Linked DNA regions of Planctomyces sp. SH-PL62. The protein of the gene in region 1 binds, or shares a complex with, the protein of each later gene. Links are inferred from orthologs where the notes say so. Each region holds a gene or a part of one and is shown on either strand. Other genes may lie near its edges.

Region 1 (5,206 bases):
CGGTGGCCCGTTCGCTGCCGTGCAAGAGAGAAGACGAGGAGCGTGGGCCATGGCGGAGCGACGATCATTCCAGGGAGGCGGAAAAGGCCGACCGGCGCGAAAAGAAGGGGGCGGACCCAAACCGCCCGGCGGCCCCCAGCGGAGCCTTTCCGGGTCAGGACCTCGGCGATTCAACAAGGGGGCCAAGCCGTTTCGCCCCGGCCAGCCTCAGGGATCGCAGTCCAACTACGGCGATCGTCGGCCCCCTCGGCCCGGCGGACCGGGGCAGGGGCCGGGGTCGAATTACGGCGACCGCAAGCCCTCTCGCGGCCCCGCCGGCGGTGCCCCGCGCCAGCCCCGACGGTTCGAGGCCCAGGGCGGCCCCGAGAATGAGAAGGGCGACCGCCTCCAGAAAGTCCTGGCCCAGTCCGGGTTGGGGTCGCGCCGCGCCTGCGAGGAATACATCCTCCAGGGCCGTGTCACGGTCGACGGCAAGACCGTCAAGGAGCTTGGCGCGCGGGTGCACCCCGGCTCCTCCGTGATCGCCGTCGACGGCGAGAGGCTCAAGGCCGAGCGCCACGTCTACTTCGCGGTCAACAAGCCCAAGGGGTACGTCTCCACTAACGAAGACCCCGCCGGGCGTCCTCGGGTCGTCGACCTGCTCTCCGAGATCCCCGAGCGCGTCTACACCGTCGGCCGGCTCGACGAGGACAGCACCGGGCTGATGATCCTGACCAACGACGGCCAGCTCGCCAACCGCCTCGCCCATCCCAGGTTCGGCGTCGAGAAGGTCTATCGCGCCGTCGTCGCCGGCAGCCCCGGGCCCGACATCCTGGCCCGGCTGACCGAGGGAGTCTGGCTCTCCGAAGGCAAGGTGCGCGCCAAGCGGAGCCGCATCGTCGGCTCCCAGGGCGAGGCGACCATCCTGGAACTGGTCCTGGCCGAAGGCAAGAAACGCGAGATCCGCCGGATGCTCGCCAAATTCGGCCACAAGGTCATGATCCTGACCCGGATCGCGATCGGCCCGATCACCCTCAAGGGGATCAGCGTCGGTGAGCACCGGCAGCTCACGCGGACCGAAGTCGACATGCTCCGCAAGGTCGCCGCCGGCGTCGCCATCTCCCCCACTCGCTTCCTCCCGGACAACGCCCGCCCCCCCGGCAAGGGCCCGCGGCCGAATCAGGGCTACGGCCAGAACCGCCCCAATCAGGGCTATGGCCAGGGCAGGCCGAACCAGGGCTACGGCCAGGGTCGCCCGAATCAGGGTTACGGCCAGAACCGTCCCAACCAGGGCTACGGCCAGGGTCGCCCGGCCGCCGGACCGCGAGCGGCCGAAGGCCGAGGTCCGGGACATGAGATCGACATCGAGGCCCTGGGGCCGCCCCCCTCCCAGCGCCGGGCACGCCCCGAGGGACGGCCCAATGACGACCGACAGAATCAGCCGGTCCGGTCGCCCAGCGGCGTCGTCCCGCCTCGCTCGCATTACAGCGAAGGTCCCCAGGGAGGCCCGCCGTCGCGTCCCTCCGGTCGAGGCCGCCCGGGAGCGCCGGGAGGCCGTCCCCAGGGCTATCGTCCCGAAGGGCCGTCGTCGCGTCCCCAGGGCTACCGCCCCGAAGGAGGTCCGTCGCGACCCCAGGGCGGCTATCGCGCCGAAGGTGGCCCGCCGCGTCCCCAGGGAGGCTATCGTGCCGAAGGGGGCCCGCCGTCGCGCCCGCAGGGCGGCTATCGTGCCGAGGGAGGCCCGCCGTCGCAGCGGCCCCCCCGTCCCGAAGGTGGGGGTCGCCCCGAGGGGCCTGGCCCGCGTCCGCCGGGTGGTCCGGGGCGAGTGCCTCGTCCGGCCGGGCCGCCGCCGTCGCAGCGACGGAGCACGGAGCAGGGACCGCCGCCGGGACCCGCACCGAAGGGGCGTCGGGTCATCGGCCTCGATGCCAAGATTTATCGCGAGACGACCGAGGCCGTGAACGAAGGCCAGGCCCCCAAGCGGCCCATGCCGAAGCGTCGGCCTTTGCGTAAGGCGATGGGTATCAAGAGGAAGCGACCGGGCGGCAAAGCATGAGCGACGCGACCTGCCAGAGTCGGGCCGTGATGCGTCCCACCGCGACCATCCTGGAAAACCAGGAGGTCGCGCGGGGCACGTTCCGCCTCCGGGTCGCCGACCCGGAGATCGCCCGGCGCATCCTCCCCGGCCAGTTCGTCATGGTGCGAGGCGTGGACGAAGGGACCGACGATCCGCTGCTGGGTCGGCCGTTCGCCCTCTACGACGTCCAGCGCGACGGCGAGGGCGAGCCGGTCTCGTTCGATGTCGTCTATCTGGTCATCGGCCGGGGGACCGCCGCCCTGTCGCGCCGGAAGCCCGGCGATCGGGTCGACGTCTGGGGACCGCTGGGCAACGGCTTCGGCCCCTCGCCCGGGCCGGGCTCCGCCCTTTTCGTCGCCGGCGGGATCGGCCAGACCCCGTTCGTTGCCCTCGGTCGAGAATGGCTGGGACGAACGACTTACGGCGACCAGGCGGGCGAAGATCGGCGTCCGCCGGTCGATTCCGCGACCCTCCTTTACGGCGTCCGCTCGGCCGGGCTGCTGGCCGGGGTCGAGGATTTCGAGCGGGCGGGCGTCGGCGTCGAGATCGCCACCGACGACGGCTCCGCCGGCCGTCACGGTTTCGTCACCCAACTTCTGTCTGATCGGCTTCAGGCCGGGGAACGGCCCGCCAAGATCGTCGCCTGCGGTCCCCCGCCGATGCTCGCGGCCGTCGCCCGACTGGCCCAGGAGTACGCCGTGGCTTGCGACGTATCCCTCGAAAACCACATGGCTTGCGGCTTCGGGGCCTGCTTCAGCTGCGTGACCCCGATCCTCCAGGACGACGGCCGGCCCGACCTCCGGCGCGTCTGCGTCGAAGGGCCCGTCTTCCCCTCCCACCGCGTCGACTGGTCGCGACCGTCGCACTGAGCGACGGTCAGCGGTGGGTCCGGGCCTGCTCGCGGATCTGGTCGCGGATCCGGGCCGCCTGCTCATAGTCCTCTCGCGCGACGGCCTCATCGAGCTGCTCGCGCAAGGTCTTTTCTACGGCGAAGTTGCGGCGAATCTCCTGCTCGTTGAGCCGAAGCTGCTCGATCAGAGAGGGGTTGGGGGAATCGGTCGCGTCACGTTCCTCCCACCAGGCCCGCTGATGACTCAGGAGCCTCTCGACGCCGTCGCGGAGAGCGTCGATCGCCTCCTCCGGACGCCTGTGTTCGAGGGAGAGGGCCGCCTGGGCCTGGGCCCGGTGAAACTGGACGAGCCCCCGGAACTGCTCGTGCGAGGCGATGTAATCCTCGTCCGATCCATGCTTTCGCACGAAATCCATGAGCGCCAGCGTGTGGTCGGAATCGCGGATCGCCAGCTCATAGCGCCGGAGCGACAGCCAGGCCATGCGGCGGTGGTAGAACTGGACGAACTCGCGATCCGCCTCGACGCAATGATGCTGCGACATCAGCCAGTCCGAGCCTTTATCGCCGTCCGTCGCCTGGTTGGCGGCGTGGTAACGCAGGTAGTCCAGGTAGGTGGACGCACCGTGCGGCCGCGATCCGTCGGGCCGGCCTGCGACCTCAAGCTGGAGTACGCCGAGCTCGATCCGGATCTGCAAGACGTTACGGCCATCCCGCGCCCGGACCTCGCGAGCCAGGACCTCGCCCGGTTCGGGATCATAAGGCCACCCCTGGATGACGTCGTCCAAATCCTTCCGCATCCTCGAGCCCCCCGAGCGCGTCCCTGACCGCCTCGTTCCCGTTTCCTCTGAAGGATTATAGCCCCTCGATCGCCGGAATTCTAACTGCCGCGACCCGTCCCCCACCCGCGACGCGCCAGGAGACGAATTCCCGAAATCTCGCCCGCCACCCCCTTGCAAAAGAGCCGGAAACCGGTCATGATACCCCAGTCAATCACACCTGCCACTCGCCCTCCTAGCTCAATTGGCAGAGCAGCTGACTCTTAATCAGCGGGTTGATGGTTCGAGTCCATCGGGGGGCACTTCCAACATCGTCCGCCACAGGCCGTCCCGGCCCGTCGGACGCTGTCTTTTCTCGGGTGAATTTCACTTTGCCCATCGGCTCGTCCGGGCCGTCCATGGCGACTCCAGTCGATCAAGTTCGACCCATGTCGTCCGTTGTGTGCGACGACCAGGCCGCCACCGGCCTCGAGTCTACCTGGATTTCCAGGCTGGGCTTGCGCGATCTCCCGAATAAGGGTCCTGGTATCGCGGTCGCTCAAGTTGGGCGAGTTAGGATCCAGGGATTCGCCCGCACGATACGGGCGATGGATGAGCGTCCTCGACCGATCCAGCCGACGGTGCGAGGACGGGACGTCCCACCGCATTCTGGGCCGGGACGTCCCGATCGCGGAGTGGATCCTCGCCAGGTTCGGCTCGCGTGCCTGGCACCTATTCCTGCGGGGCCATTCCGGTGAGGTCGGCGCGGAGGGGGTTGAACGGGCCGCCTCATGCCTCGGTCAGCACGAACACGGGAGGCTCGTTAGAACGATCCCTACGGGCTACCCAAAGTGTGGACCGGTCGCTGGCTACCTGGCGGCCCCGGAGCAATTTCACGAAACCGCCGGGGGCCCGACGGAACGGGTCGTGAGGGAACCCGCGCGACTCGGGATCGAGGTCGTCGACGCGGTGGGCCGGGGCCTCCTGGGCATCGCCGACCGCGTCATGCTCGCAATGCCGCGAGTCCGATGGCAGGCTTCGTGCTACGACCGCTGTTCACGATGCCGTTCGGCCCCACCCTCGACAACAGGGCCGCTTTCCCTCCGGGATGCTTTGAGGAACGACGCGCGAAGGCACCAGTCCGATCCATCGCGATGTTCGGGCCGCCACGCGGTGGCAAGGCCGCCTACCTCGCTACGCCCTACATGGGTCGAACGCGAACGGTGGAACGCCAGCGGCCGGGTGTTGCGCCGCCTCGGCGGCTTCGAACTCGGGGCGGGGCCGAGCGTGTCGGATTTGTGTCGCGAATGAGGCCTGGAGCCTCACCACGTTCCGTCGGTCGCAAGCCGAGATGGCGTTTCAGCTTCCCTGGAGATCACGAAGGCGTCCGCATGCCGGGCGGGCGCGATCGCGAGATCTTGATGATTGCGAGAATGATGATGATTGGCTGATGCGAAGGTGTTGGGTCGATGGATGCGACCGGGGACGTCGAGGGACGTCCCCGGCCGGGATTTGGCGGGACCCTGGGTCACGCGCCGTAGGCCA
Region 2 (3,962 bases), 5.1 Mb from region 1 along the record:
CTGGAGGCCGCCCTCGTGTCCTGCCCCCACCAGAGGTTGCCCCAGTTGGCGGCGTAATTCCCCTTCGTGAACACGAGCGCGTTCAGCGGGGCGTTGCTGACGTAGGAGGGGGCGACCTGCCAGACGTTGACGCGGTCGCTTGGGCACTGGAACGAGCTCATCTTCGTCGAGGCCACCGTGCTGTTGATCCAGAACCCGAGCGGCAGCGGGGCCATCGGACCCTCGGACCCGATCGCGTAATTGTAGGAGTTCGCGAGGTTCCCCTGCTCGATGTACGGCAGCATCAGGCAGAACCACGGCGTGTTCTGGCAATTATTGAAGATGTTCGTGCCGCAGGCGGTCACCCCGGGCGCCATGATCGCGCCGACGCCGCGGATGCAGCCCGTCGGGAAGCTGTTGCCGGCGGAATGGTAGTTGTGCATCGCCAGCCCGAGCTGCTTCAGGTTGTTCGTGCACTGGATCCGCCGCGCGGCCTCGCGGGCGGCCTGGACGGCCGGCAGCAGCAGCGCGATGAGGACGGCGATGATGGCGATGACGACGAGCAGCTCGATCAGCGTGAATGCGCGCGCCTTCGAAGTCCTGGACATGGGACGGCGACTCCTGAGAGCGTTTCCGAACGAGGAAGAGTTGGGCACGGACGTAGTGGATGGGACGATCCCTCCGGCTTCGAGGGATGTGGATACAACCTACCAAGGAGGCACTCTCATGACGAGGACGGACTACGAAAATCGTTCGACTTTTTCCTCGCTCGGATTCAACGTTGAGAATCGGAATCAGATGGCTCGCCTGATGCCGTGGCGGGGCCGGCCCGAAAAGGCGATGATAGGGGCGGGAGCCGGAGGCCGTCGGCGGCCTTGCCGGTCCTGTCGGGGAAGAGCGTCGAAAGGAGCCTGCGAGCGGTGGTCGATTTGCGCGTGAAGCTGGGGCGGTTGTCGCTTGCGAATCCGGTGCTGACGGCGTCGGGGACGTTCGGGTACGTCCGCGAGATGGCGGGATTCGTCCGCCTGGAACGCCTGGGGGGCGTGGTCCCCAAGACTGTGACTCAACGCCCCCGCGCGGGGAACCCGACGCCCCGAACCGTCGAGACCCGCGCCGGGCTGCTCAACGCCATCGGCCTCGACAACGACGGGATCGACCACTTCCGGGAGCACCACCTGCCGTACCTCCGCACCACGGGGACGGCCGTGATCGCCAACATCGCGGGCGAGGACGAGGACCAGTTCGTGTCGATGGCCGAGGCGATCGGCGGCGAGCCCGGCGTCGCGGCGGTCGAGTTGAACGTCTCCTGCCCGAACGTCAGCCATGGGCTCGACCTGGGGATCGACGCGGCGGCCGTGGGCCGGCTGGTCCGCCGGGTGCGGGAGGTCTGCCCGATACCGGTGATCGCCAAGCTGACCCCCAACGTGACCGACGTCGTGGCCATCGCCGCGGCCGCCGCGGAGGCCGGGGCCGACGCCGTCACGCTCATCAACACCGTCCGCGGGATGGCCGTGGACTGGCGCCGACGCCGGCCGATCCTGGCGAACGACGTCGGCGGCCTGAGCGGCCCGGCGATCAAGCCGATCGCCCTGCGGATCGTCTGGGACGTCGCCCGCGCCCTGCCTACGCTCCCCATCATCGCCGTCGGCGGGATCGCCGACGCCGACGACGCCCTCGAGTTCCTCGTAGCCGGCGCGTCGGCCGTGCAGGTCGGCACGGCGAGCTTCTACAACCCCGCCGCCGCCGAGAACGTCCTCGACGGGATCGCCCGCGCGCTGGACGAGGCCGGCGTCGCCGCCGTCGCCGACTTCATCGGGACCGCCCGATCGAACCGCGACTGAGACGCCCCGATCAACGAAGCCGCGCGAGCGCCCGGAAGGGGACCAGCAGGACGCACGCCGCCATGCCGAGCCCGAGCGCGGCGACGGCTCCCCCTACGGCCGCGCCGACCGGCCCCAGGACCGTCTGCCCGTGGGCGAACCCCTCCAGGAGGACCCAGACGGTCAGCCCGCAGGAGGCCCCGGACGTGACGAGCTTCATCTTGGGGAGCCCGCCGAAGACCCAGGCCAGGGCCCGGAGCAGCCCGATCAGGGCGATCACGACGAGGGGCCAGGCGAAACCGGCCGCGACTCCCGAGGCGATCGCCGCGATCCAGGACTGGCTCGCGAGCCCGCCCGCCAGCGCCCCGATCAGGCCCGCCCACACGGGCCCGCCGATCGAATCGCCGCCCCCGCCGGATGGCCCGGGAGGGCCGGAAGAGGCGGACTGTTGCCACCGCTGGCGGTCGGCCTCGGCGTTCCAGCGGCCCACCATCTCGGCGGCGGACCTCGGCGGGCCCGTGTACCAGCCGGTCGCGCCCGCCTGATAGCCGCGATTGTAGTCGTCGATGCTCATGCGCGAGTCCCTTCGCGTTGGAAAGCGGTCGGGGCGCGGGCCGCGCGGCTTCGCGCGAGCCCCGGACGAAGATCGTCGCATCCGGAGCCTCGACTTGAGCGCCGTCTCAGCCCCCCTCGCGGACGACCCGATGGATCGTCCCCGGCCGGCGCTCGCCGGCCTCGTCCAGGGTCCAGGCCGGCTCGGGCTCGACGATCAGCCCCCGCGCGGCGGCCTCCGCCGGGAAGGACTCGGCGGAGACGCGGTAGGGGGTGGCGATCAGGGCCTCGCCGCCGGCGGCGAGCATTTCGGCGAGCACCTGGGCGACCAGGGGGACGAGTCGCTTCTCATAGAGCACGTCGGCCGCGATGATCCGGGGGAAGCGGACGTCGGGGGGCTCGCGCCAGTCCAGCAGGGTCGTGCTCGCGTGTTCCGCGGGGAAGCCGTTCTCGGCGACGCTCCGCCGGATGAAGCCGAAGGCGGCGGGGTCGTAGTCGCTGAAGCAGACGCGGAATCCCAGGGCCATCGCGGCCAGGCCCCCCAGGCCCAGCCCGCAGCCCAGTTCCAGGACCGGCTCCTCACCGGGATCGACGCCCCCCCAGCGGGCGAGGACGGCCTCGGCGAGCATCCCCGCGCCGGGCCAGAGGTAGGCCCAGTAGGGCATGTAGTCGTCGCGGCGGTTGCGGGCGTGGACGTCCGGGTCGTCGAGCAGGCGGTCGGGCTCGACCGGCCGGGCCAGGCGGATCGCCCGTCCGGCGATCGTGAGTATCGAGACCGTCGTCGGCCCCTCGTATTCGGGCCCCGTGGGCGTGGCGTCGTGGGGGGCGGGCGCGACCGACATGGAAACCTTTCCGCGCGACCGGGGGAGTTGACGGTCGGCCTAGACTTGGGACGTCGCCGCGACGGCGGGAATCGGAGCCCGCGTCCGGCGGGATCGATCAATGGAGGGACTTGAGACGATGGACGTGCCCAGGAACGAAGATCCCCTGGCCCCTCGGGCGGCGATCGACTCTCGCGTGACGCTGGCGATCCTGACGGTCCCCGAGCAGGCCAATCCCTTTGGGACCCTGCACGGCGGGGTCATGCTTCGCATGGCCGACGAGTGCGGCGCGGTGTCGGCGCTCCGGCACGTCGGGCGGGGGCAGGTGACGACGGCCGCGCTGGACTCGATGACCTTCCTCAACCCGGTGTACGTGGGCGAACGGGTCGAGATCGTCGCCGAGGTGACTCACGTGGGCCGGACGTCGATCGAGACGCGGATCGAGATCTACGCGGAGGCGCTCCAGCATCCCGGCCGTCGCAAGGTGGGCTCCGGGTTCGCGCTCTACGTGGCCCTCGACGACGCGGGGAAGCGGCCCCACGAGGTCCCGCCGCTGCTGTCGATCACCGAGGCCGACCGGATCCGGGACGAGGCCGCCCAGGCCCGCCAGGCCATCCGCCTGGCCCGTCGCGACGAGGCCAGGCGGCACAGCCGGGATTTCCTCTGATCAGTCCGACGCCGGCCGAGGGGCCTCGACCACGGCGGCCGTCGAGACCGCGCCGGGGATCTCGAATTTGGGGACCGCCTCGTCGGCCGGGGGCGTGGAGGCGCGGGGGGCGTCGTACATCCC

Evidence for each region.
Region 2: the proteins of VT85_RS23205 (region 1) and VT85_RS03410 are in contact, whole or in part, in a crystal structure (PDB 5UE9), measured with the Lactococcus lactis proteins. The link is inferred for Planctomyces sp. SH-PL62 from one-to-one orthologs. Residues at the interface, in WP_023189152.1 of Lactococcus lactis: Leu4, Gln5, Ala47, Ser48, Met49, Leu50, Leu51, Arg52, Arg53, Met95, Leu98, Arg223, Met224, Ala225, Cys226, Ile228, Gly229, Ala230, Cys231, Tyr232, Ala233, Val235, Glu236, His237, Asn243, His244, Ala245, Lys247, Glu250; in WP_025017116.1 of Lactococcus lactis: Gly25, Phe27, Phe29, Glu32, Tyr33, Lys35, Tyr36, Lys48, Phe56, Thr60, Pro61, Arg62, Val63, Ala64, Glu65, Thr66, Ala67, Ser68, Gly69, Met70, Ile74, Gln77, Pro223, Glu251, Phe274, Ala275, Pro277, Phe278.

The regions. Positions count from the first base shown.
Region 1 is NZ_CP011273.1:5,929,229-5,934,434, reverse strand. What follows is about bases 979-3,978. They hold VT85_RS23205 (dihydroorotate dehydrogenase electron transfer subunit), read left to right. Parts: upstream 979-2,031; coding sequence 2,032-2,925; downstream 2,926-3,978. Other genes in these bases: VT85_RS23200 (UvrB/UvrC motif-containing protein), read right to left, coding at 2,933-3,703; VT85_RS29780 (pseudouridine synthase), read left to right, coding at 979-2,035. Also shown: more of VT85_RS29780, read left to right, coding at 50-978; VT85_RS23190 (Calx-beta domain-containing protein), read right to left, coding at 5,190-5,206.
Region 2 is NZ_CP011273.1:871,415-875,376, forward strand. The notes cover bases 1-2,859. They hold VT85_RS03410 (dihydroorotate dehydrogenase), read left to right. Parts: upstream 1-899; coding sequence 900-1,820; downstream 1,821-2,859. Other genes in these bases: VT85_RS03405 (DUF1559 domain-containing protein), read right to left, coding at 1-587; VT85_RS03415 (hypothetical protein), read right to left, coding at 1,831-2,373; VT85_RS03420 (class I SAM-dependent methyltransferase), read right to left, coding at 2,480-2,859. Also shown: more of VT85_RS03420, read right to left, coding at 2,860-3,193; VT85_RS03425 (acyl-CoA thioesterase), read left to right, coding at 3,312-3,839; VT85_RS03430 (twin-arginine translocase TatA/TatE family subunit), read right to left, coding at 3,840-3,962.